DNA from 2 places in the Peribacillus sp. 05N428 genome. Region 2 is predicted to be linked to the other one. Evidence: riboswitches for the same ligand, from Rfam matches in the RefSeq annotation. Region 2 holds a riboswitch; the other holds the start of a gene.
What was found. Region 2 has a riboswitch for S-adenosylmethionine ahead of AC1DIV_RS24550 (5-methyltetrahydropteroyltriglutamate--homocysteine S-methyltransferase). Riboswitches for the same ligand answer to the same signal wherever they lie in the genome.
Positions count from the first base shown of each region.

Region 1: another riboswitch for S-adenosylmethionine. It lies ahead of AC1DIV_RS09350 (O-acetylhomoserine aminocarboxypropyltransferase/cysteine synthase family protein); the one in region 2 lies ahead of AC1DIV_RS24550 (5-methyltetrahydropteroyltriglutamate--homocysteine S-methyltransferase).

Region 1 covers NZ_JBFTMS010000007.1:93,578-97,774, forward strand. Annotated here, with positions in the region: gene AC1DIV_RS09325 (acyl-CoA dehydrogenase family protein) at 1-619, shown strand, start outside; gene AC1DIV_RS09330 (arsenate reductase family protein) at 761-1,117, shown strand; gene gcvH (glycine cleavage system protein GcvH) at 1,213-1,596, shown strand; gene AC1DIV_RS09340 (toprim domain-containing protein) at 1,691-2,056, shown strand; gene AC1DIV_RS09345 (thioredoxin family protein) at 2,060-2,368, shown strand; SAM riboswitch class I at 2,513-2,620, shown strand; gene AC1DIV_RS09350 (O-acetylhomoserine aminocarboxypropyltransferase/cysteine synthase family protein) at 2,720-4,030, shown strand; SAM riboswitch class I at 4,148-4,197, shown strand, end outside.
Region 2 covers NZ_JBFTMS010000041.1:18,880-23,076, forward strand. Annotated here, with positions in the region: gene AC1DIV_RS24540 (aldehyde dehydrogenase family protein) at 1-322, opposite strand, end outside; gene AC1DIV_RS24545 (LysR family transcriptional regulator) at 438-1,316, shown strand; gene AC1DIV_RS24550 (5-methyltetrahydropteroyltriglutamate--homocysteine S-methyltransferase) at 1,370-2,473, opposite strand; SAM riboswitch class I at 2,555-2,656, opposite strand; gene AC1DIV_RS24555 (hypothetical protein) at 2,813-3,232, shown strand; gene AC1DIV_RS24560 (glycerol-3-phosphate responsive antiterminator) at 3,406-3,948, shown strand; gene AC1DIV_RS24565 (MIP/aquaporin family protein) at 4,175-4,197, shown strand, end outside.

The DNA.
Region 1 (4,197 bases), on a different contig from region 2:
TGAAATTGAAAAAGCATATCGCGATTCCCGTATTAACCGGATCTTTGAAGGTACGAATGAAATCAATAGATTGCTTGTTCCGGGAACATTCCTGAAGAAAGCACTTAAAGGGGAATTGCCGCTACTTCAAAAAGCTCAAGGCCTGCAAGAGGAATTAATGATGATGATGCCGGAAGAACCTGGCGATGAGCCACTGGCACAAGAAAAAATGCTTGTTAGGAACGCGAAGAAAATCGGTATTTTGGCAGCTGGGCTTGCGGCACAGAAATACGGCAAAAATCTTGATCAAGAACAAGAAATCCTCTCCAACATTGCTGATATCACATCTCTTGCCTATGCAGCTGAATCCGTGGTATTGCGTACGGAAAAAGCAATTGCAGCTACAGGTCTGGAGAAGAACAAACAAAAAGTGCTTTACACGGAAATCTTCGTTCAGGAAGCTTTCAATGAAATAGAACAGCATGCAAAGGAAACGTTAATTGCGGTGGAAACAGGCGATACTCTTCGCATCATGCTTTCGTCGCTCCGTAAGCTGACAAGACACACTCCGATCAATGTCATTGCGAAAAAACGCGAAGCATCCGTCAAAGTAATCGAAACGGAAAAATATGCTCTTTAAGCAATAAGTCAGAATCCGTAAAGGGAATGCCCGAAAAGGCATTCCCTTTATTTCCTTTGATGAAATCGCATTGGAAATTCAAAAGACATTTCGTTGTATTGCGTGGTAAAAACGGGTATTCTATTGATAGGTGGTGAAATGATGGGCTTAACATTATATTGGTACCCAAAATGCGGTACATGCCGTAATGCGAAGAAGTGGCTGGATAATCATGAACTGCAATATGAAGCGATCCATATAGCGGATAATCCCCCTTCGCGAACTGAAATAGAACAACTATATAAAAACAGCAATTTGGAGTTGAAGAAGTTTTTCAATACTAGCGGTCAAAAATATCGGGAGCTAGGCTTAAAGGATAAGCTGAAAGAAGCTTCTGAAGCAGAGATGCTTGATATATTGTCCACAGATGGCATGCTTCTGAAAAGGCCGATCGTTACGGATGGCACCAAAGTGACGGTAGGTTTCAAAGAAGAGCAATTCGAACAGGTTTGGAACTGAAATTTCACGAAATATTTGGTTAATTCCTTACTTAAACAAACAATCTACCTTATAATGGAATAGATAAAATAAGATGTACATATGGAGGGTTAATTATGACAACAACACCAAAAGAACTTCGTTACACTAAAGAACATGAATGGGTCAAAACGGAAGATGGAACAGTGCGCATTGGAATTACGGCATTCGCACAGTCCGAGCTTGGGGACATCGTATTCGTTGAGCTTCCGGAAATCGGCGATGAATTGAAAGCGAACGAACCATTTGGAAGTGTTGAATCCGTTAAGACCGTTTCTGAGCTTTATGCACCTATCAGTGGCAAGGTTGTTGAAGTAAACGAAGATTTAAGTGACAACCCTGAATATGTAAATGAGTCTCCTTATGAAAAGGCATGGATGGTCGTGCTTGAACCATCTAATGTCAGTGATATTGAAAACTTGATGAGCGCTGAAGAGTATGAGAGTTTAATCAACGGTTAAAAAGAAAGGAGAGGGGGGACTGAAAAGGCCTGCTCTCTTTTTCATTTGTACAGTGGGTGAGTTGCGCACATAATTCGTGAGATGGAGTGATGACATGGAGTGGGGCGAATTCGATAAAGTGATCATTGTAGAAGGCAGTTCCGATAGAAGAAAAGTTGCCTCCGTTTTAAATGAAGATGTGGAAATAATATGTACGAATGGGACCATATCATTAACTAAGCTGGATGAATTAGTGGATGAATTGATGGACCGTGATGTTTATCTCCTTTTTGACGCAGATGAATCAGGAGAAAAGCTGCGGAAGCAGTTCCGAAGGGAAATGCCGGAAGCGAACCACCTGTATATTAATAAAATGTACAAAGAAGTGGAGAGCTCACCCGAACATCATATCGCAACTGTGCTCCTATCTGCCAATATGAATGTGAAAATGAAATTTCTAAGTCAAAGGGTGAACGACTAATTGATGCAAGAATGGAAAGAAGAAGAGTGTAAGCTTGCTGTTGAAAATGGGGAAACCTTTTGCTTATATTTATATACACCTTTATGCGGCACCTGTCAGGTGGCCTCCAAGATGTTGACGATATCCTTGGAGCTTTTTCCGGAATTGAAGGCAGGCAAAATGAATATGAACTATGTCCAAGCAATTGCCGAATCATATGAAATCGAAAGTGTTCCTTGCTTATTGCTTTTCAAAGAAGGGCAGCTGCACAAAAAAATATATGCCTTTCAATCCGTTCCTTATTTGTACGGATTGCTTAAGGAAATCAGCTAGGAAACCAATCAGAACCGCGGTTGGTTTTCTTTGTTGCTGACATTTGAATGAGAGAAGAGAAAAACAAAGAATATTCTAACAATTCATTGACTGATTTAATCTAAAATGCTATATTTTGAATTAAGTAATGGCAGAATTTAATAGTTCTTATCAAGAGTGGCGGAGGGACTGGCCCGACGAAGCCCGGCAACCGGTATAAATTTTTATATACGGTGCTAATTCCAGCAGAGTGTTGGCTCTGGTAGATGAGGTGTGTTCTTGAAACCTCTTCTTATTGAAGTGGTTTTTTTGTTTATAAAAAGCCAGATTTCATATAAATCCAACTAAATCCATAGAAAAAGGTGAAATTATATGTCAGAGAAAAAGTTGCGTTTCGAAACATTAAGTGTTCATGGCGGTCTCCAAGCTGATGAAACAGGTGCCCGTGCCGTTCCTATCTACCAAAGCAATGCATACTTGTTCAAGGACACCGACCATGCAGCGAATTTATTTGGCCTAAAGGAGAATGGCTATATATATACACGGCTTCATAATCCCACGGTCAGTGTTTTTGAGGAAAGGATGGCTTTATTGGAAGGCGGTATCGGCGGATTGGCAACGGCAAGCGGAATGGCCGCCATCTCACTTTCAATCCTGAATATCGCCGCTGCAGGGGATGAGATTGTTTCTGCCTCTACATTATATGGCGGTACGTATAACCTTTTTGAAAACACTCTTCCTAAATATGGGATCAAAGTGAAGTTCGTTTCTCCCGATGACCCTGAAAACTTCAAAAGGGCGATTACGCCAAGAACTAAAGCCATTTTTGCTGAAACGATCGGAAATCCAAGTTTGAGGGTGCTCGATATTGAAGCGGTAGCGGAAATTGCCCACGAAGCCGGCATACCTTTAATCATTGATAATACCTTCGCGACACCGTATCTTTGCAAACCAATTGATTTTGGAGCGGATATTGTCATCCATTCCGCTACAAAATGGCTTCTTGGAAATGGAACGACGCTAGGCGGTGTCATCGTGGATGGAGGGAAATTTGATTGGAACTCGCCGAACTACCCTGGCTTCACGGAGCCTGACCCAAGTTACGACGGTCTGGTATACGCCGAGGCAGTTGGACCTGCTGCATTCATAACGAAAGCCCGAGTCCAGTTACTCCGTGATTTGGGCCCAGCACTAAGTGCCCAAAGTGCATTCCAGTTTACGCTTGGACTTGAAACGCTGCATGTAAGGATGAAAGAGCATCTATCCAACACCAAGTCTGTCATAAACTATTTAAAAAACCATCCTGCCGTTACCTGGGTTTCACATCCTGGTGATGAGGATCATCCCGATAAAGCCCTTGCGGATAAGTATTTGCCAAAGGGAGCTGGATCTGTCGTGACATTTGGGATTCAAGGTAATCGCGAAGCTGGGGCAAAACTTATCAATTCGGTGGAATTATGGTCCCATGTGGCTAATGTGGGGGATGCGAAGAGCTTGATCATCCACCCAGCCAGTACGACCCATCAACAATTGAATGAGGCGGGTCTTGCGAAAGCGGGCGTAAGTGCCGATCAAGTCCGATTATCGATTGGGATTGAAAATGTAGACGACTTAATAGAAGATTTGGAGCAGGCAATTGAAAAGGCGACGAATATCGTCTCCTTGACTTCCAAATCGGTTTAAGTAAAGTTCCTGTTCATTCTTGTACTAGAAATAATATACATTGCGCTCCTTTTTTATCTATGATAAAATTTCTCCATACTAAAGAACTTAATGATGTACAAATATTCTATATATTAGCTCTTATCAAGAGAGGTGGAGGGATGTGCCCGATGAAACCCGGCAACCGA
Region 2 (4,197 bases):
GCTGAAATTCAACGTTTGCTTTAATAAGCGATCCGCCTGTTTCACGGGAAATCATTTCAACGATTTCATTCCGGTTTTCCTGCAGGAATTCACCAACTTTAAGCAGGACCTGACGACGTTTTTCGGCTGATGTTTTTGCCCAACCTTTTTGAGCATTCTTTGCTATTTCAAATGATTCTTCGAGCTGTTTTGATGTAGCCAAGCTCACATTTGAAATCACGGCATTATTGTATGGGTTTAAAATATTATATCTGCGTTGACTTAAGCCTTCCATCCATTCCCCATTGATGAAGCTTTTGTTTAGATCCTTGAATTTCTCCATTTTGAACACCCCTTTATGTTGTAAACAAATATATTTTACTGCTGTTTGTATCATATTTAAAATATCTATATAATTAAGTTTATATACGATATACATATATATCAGAGGTGCCAATATGGATATTAGACAATTACGATATTTTCTCATTCTTGCAGAAGAAGGCCAGGTTTCCCGTGCAGCCAAAAAGTTGAATATGTCACAGCCGCCATTAAGCCAGCAGCTCCGCCTTATGGAAGAAGAATTAGGGACTACTTTACTTGAGCGAAAAAGGAACGGTAAAAGTATGGAGTTGACCGAAGCTGGGAGGGTACTTTACGAGAAGGCTAAGGATATGCTGCAATATTTCGAGGACTCCTTGCTCGAAGTGAAGGAAACGGGTGAGGGAATTAAAGGTACACTTTCAGTAGGTTCCGTACTTGCGTATATGTCTTATTTACCTGATAAAATTAATAGTTTCAAGAAAAAATATCCTTCAGTTTCCTTTAAAATATTCGCAGGAGATCCATATGAAATAAGTAATTATTTGGAGAATCAGGATATCGAACTTGCCATTGTTCATTTACCTGTCGAGATGAAGGGTCTTTCCAGTTTGAACTTAGGACAAGTGCCCAATGTTTTTGTTGTACCTGAGGATTGGGACAGCTTCACTTCGAAGGATAGGGTTCATTTAAAGGATATTGAAAACATCCCATTGCTTTTAGTGCATAGGGAAAAAGGACCAGGTATTTACGAGGAAATTATCGAGGAATTTAAAAAGCGGGAAATACAGCTAAATATTTTATGCGAATGCCATGATGTAAATGTTCTGCTCTCTCTGGTTGCAGCTGGAGTTGGGGCGAGTATTGTTCCAAAATCAGCTGTTTCACCCCATATTATAAAAGGAGTGAAAGTGCTGGATATTATCGATTCTTCAATTCAATCGAATATAGCCTTGGTTTTTAGACAAGATCGTTATCTTTCCAAAACGGCAAAACATTTTATTGAGTTGTTTTGAAGAAAAGCTAGGCCTTCCTAATGCCTAGCTTTTACTTTACATTTAAGGATGAATCATTCCCATACTTCTTTTGCTACATCAACGACGAATTTCAGTTTTTCCCATTGCTGTGCTTCGGTTAGCTTGTTGCCGTGATGTGTGGAGGCGAAGCCGCATTGAGGGCTTAAGCATAATTGTTCGAGCGGAACGAAGTGCGATGCTTCTTTAATGCGTGCCTTAACAGCTTCCTTGTCCTCGATTTCCCCATTTTTTGAAGTGACGACACCCAGTACGACCCGTGCACCGCCATTTGGAATGTATTCCAATGGTTTGAAATCCCCTGAGCGTTGATCATCATATTCCAAGAAGAATCCATCCACTTTTTCTTTTGCCAATAAAGTTGGGGCGATACGGGCATAGCTTCCTTCAAACGCCCATGTCGACTGGTAGTTTCCGCGACATAGGTGGGTAGTGACGATAAGGTCTTCTGGTTTGCCTTCCAATGCGCCATTAATGACCCGAAGTGCAAGATCAATTAATTGTTCCCTCGTATATTTTCCATCCTTGAACTGGAAATCCGGAGCTGAAAGTCTGGCAATATATACATCATCCAATTGAAGATAACGCACACCTGCTTCATAAAAGGCTTTCAAAGCATGCTGATAGGCTTTGATGATATCATTTGCATAGTCTTCGATATCAGGGTAGACGTCTTCATTATGAATGCCTGCAGCAAATAATTGATTCGGACTGGGGATGGTTTGCTTGGCAACGGCACGTCCGTTCACTATTTTGTTCAATTCAATGAAATCACGAATGAAGGGATGTTCAGGGTTGAATGAAACCTTCCCGGTATTGCGAACATTATATCTCTCTGTTTCCACACCATCGAATGTGAGGCCTTTTTCAGTTACATATCCCTCGATGCCATTTAAATGTTCGAGGAAGTCAAAGTGCCACCATGTTCGTCTGAACTCACCGTCCGTAACGGCCTCTAAACCAACTTCAATTTGTTTATCGACGATCCGTTTGATTTCTTCAGTTTCAATTTCACGAAGCCGCTCAGCTGAAATGGTACCTTCCTTAAAGTCCTTTCTGGCAATATGTAAACGTTCCGGTCTTAATAAACTTCCGACGTGGTCCGCCCTGAATGGTGCTTTCGTTAATGTGATTGACATGTTGATTCCTTCTTTCCTTTTAAAAATAAAAAACCTCTCCTTAAAAATAAGAAGAGGTGTTGGCAACAAAGCTATATACTCTTCTTATCTTCAAGTTTTTACACTTCTGGAATTAGCACAGTACAAGATCAGTCTGTTGCTGAGGCATCAAAGGGCCAGTCCCTCCACCTCTCTGGATAAGAGTTGTCTATTAAATTAACTATGACTATACAGGTAGTTTTTATGAAGGTCAAGGGGTGGAGCTGGAATATTTCGAATATACCGTTTATTAATCTGGGCTGAAATGTTAACGGCATCAGGGAATCCGGCATATGCTTTGAGTGGGGAGGGGATGCAAGGATGAGTCCATTCAAAAATGGCATACCGATTACGGTAACTGAAGCCATGATAGAGAGAATCATAAGAATGAAATCATCTGGTCAGGATATTAAAGTCGAGATTACGCCAAGGCATATTGTGCTTTCCGGAATGATGGAAGTGAAAAAAATGATGTTTAAGAAAAACGTGGCTTTCCGGATTACATTAAAACCGGTTCATGTGGAAAAAAGAACGATTTCATTTGAATTAGTGGAAATGGAACCCGTTGACAGGAATTTCATCAACCAAAGGATATTTAACAGACCGCCATTTTTTGAATATGAAAAAAGAGCAATCAAAATGAATGTTAATGCTTGGAGCATCGTGAGGAAAATTCCGATTGGCACAATTAAATCGTATGAACTCGCCGAAGGTGCATTGAAAATGAATCTTTCTATATGATTTAAGGGGATATTTTACATATATCCTTAGCCGTAACCTATAAAGGGTTTGCCAGGTATGATAGTGTTAAGATGACATGGTTCATGAAAAAAATGTGTTTGATAAATCAAGCTCTTTAAAATATACTAAATGACTTGAAGTTTTGAGTTTTTCTGGGAATGAGGAGGATAATGATGGATCAGAAGATTTTGCCTGCTTCAGCAAGCATGAAGGATTTCGAAAGATTTCTAGAAAGTTCCTATGAAATAGGTGTGTTTCTTGATTTGCATATCTCACAATTGAAAAATGTAAGTATGATGGCAAAGCAGCATAATAAGAAAATGATTTATCATGTCGATTTGATCCATGGCATAAGAAGTGATGAGTACGCGACGGAATTCATTTGTCAGGAATATAACCCCTATGGGCTGATTTCGACTAAATCAAGCGTTATATTGAAGGCGAAGCAAAAGGGGGTCATTGCCATCCAGCGAATCTTTTTAATAGACTCACACGCGCTTGAGAAAAGTTATAAGCTGGTGCAGAAAACAAAGCCGGATTATATCGAAGTATTGCCGGGCGCCATGCCATGGATGATAAAAGAAGTGAAGGAAAGATTGCAGACACCGATTTTTGCAGGCGGCCTCATACGTACCTCGGATGAAGTCCTGAATGCACTTGATGCCGGCGCCTCGTCAATCACCACTTCAAAAACTGAATTATGGGATATCGTCTAATTGGGAAAAATTGAAAAAAATTACAGAAAAAATAGATTAATTTCTCACAAATTATTGACAGCGTTTTCATAACCTAGTATATTTTACAGTACAAGTTAATATATGTGACGGAGACTAGGAGATTCACAACAGATCTATTCATAATTTTTTTATGAAGATAGTTCTGCTGTGGATCTCCTTTTATTTGTTGGCAAGGTTTAAAAAATTATCAGGGGAGGGTTTTATCATGACTCCATTTTGGGGAGAAGT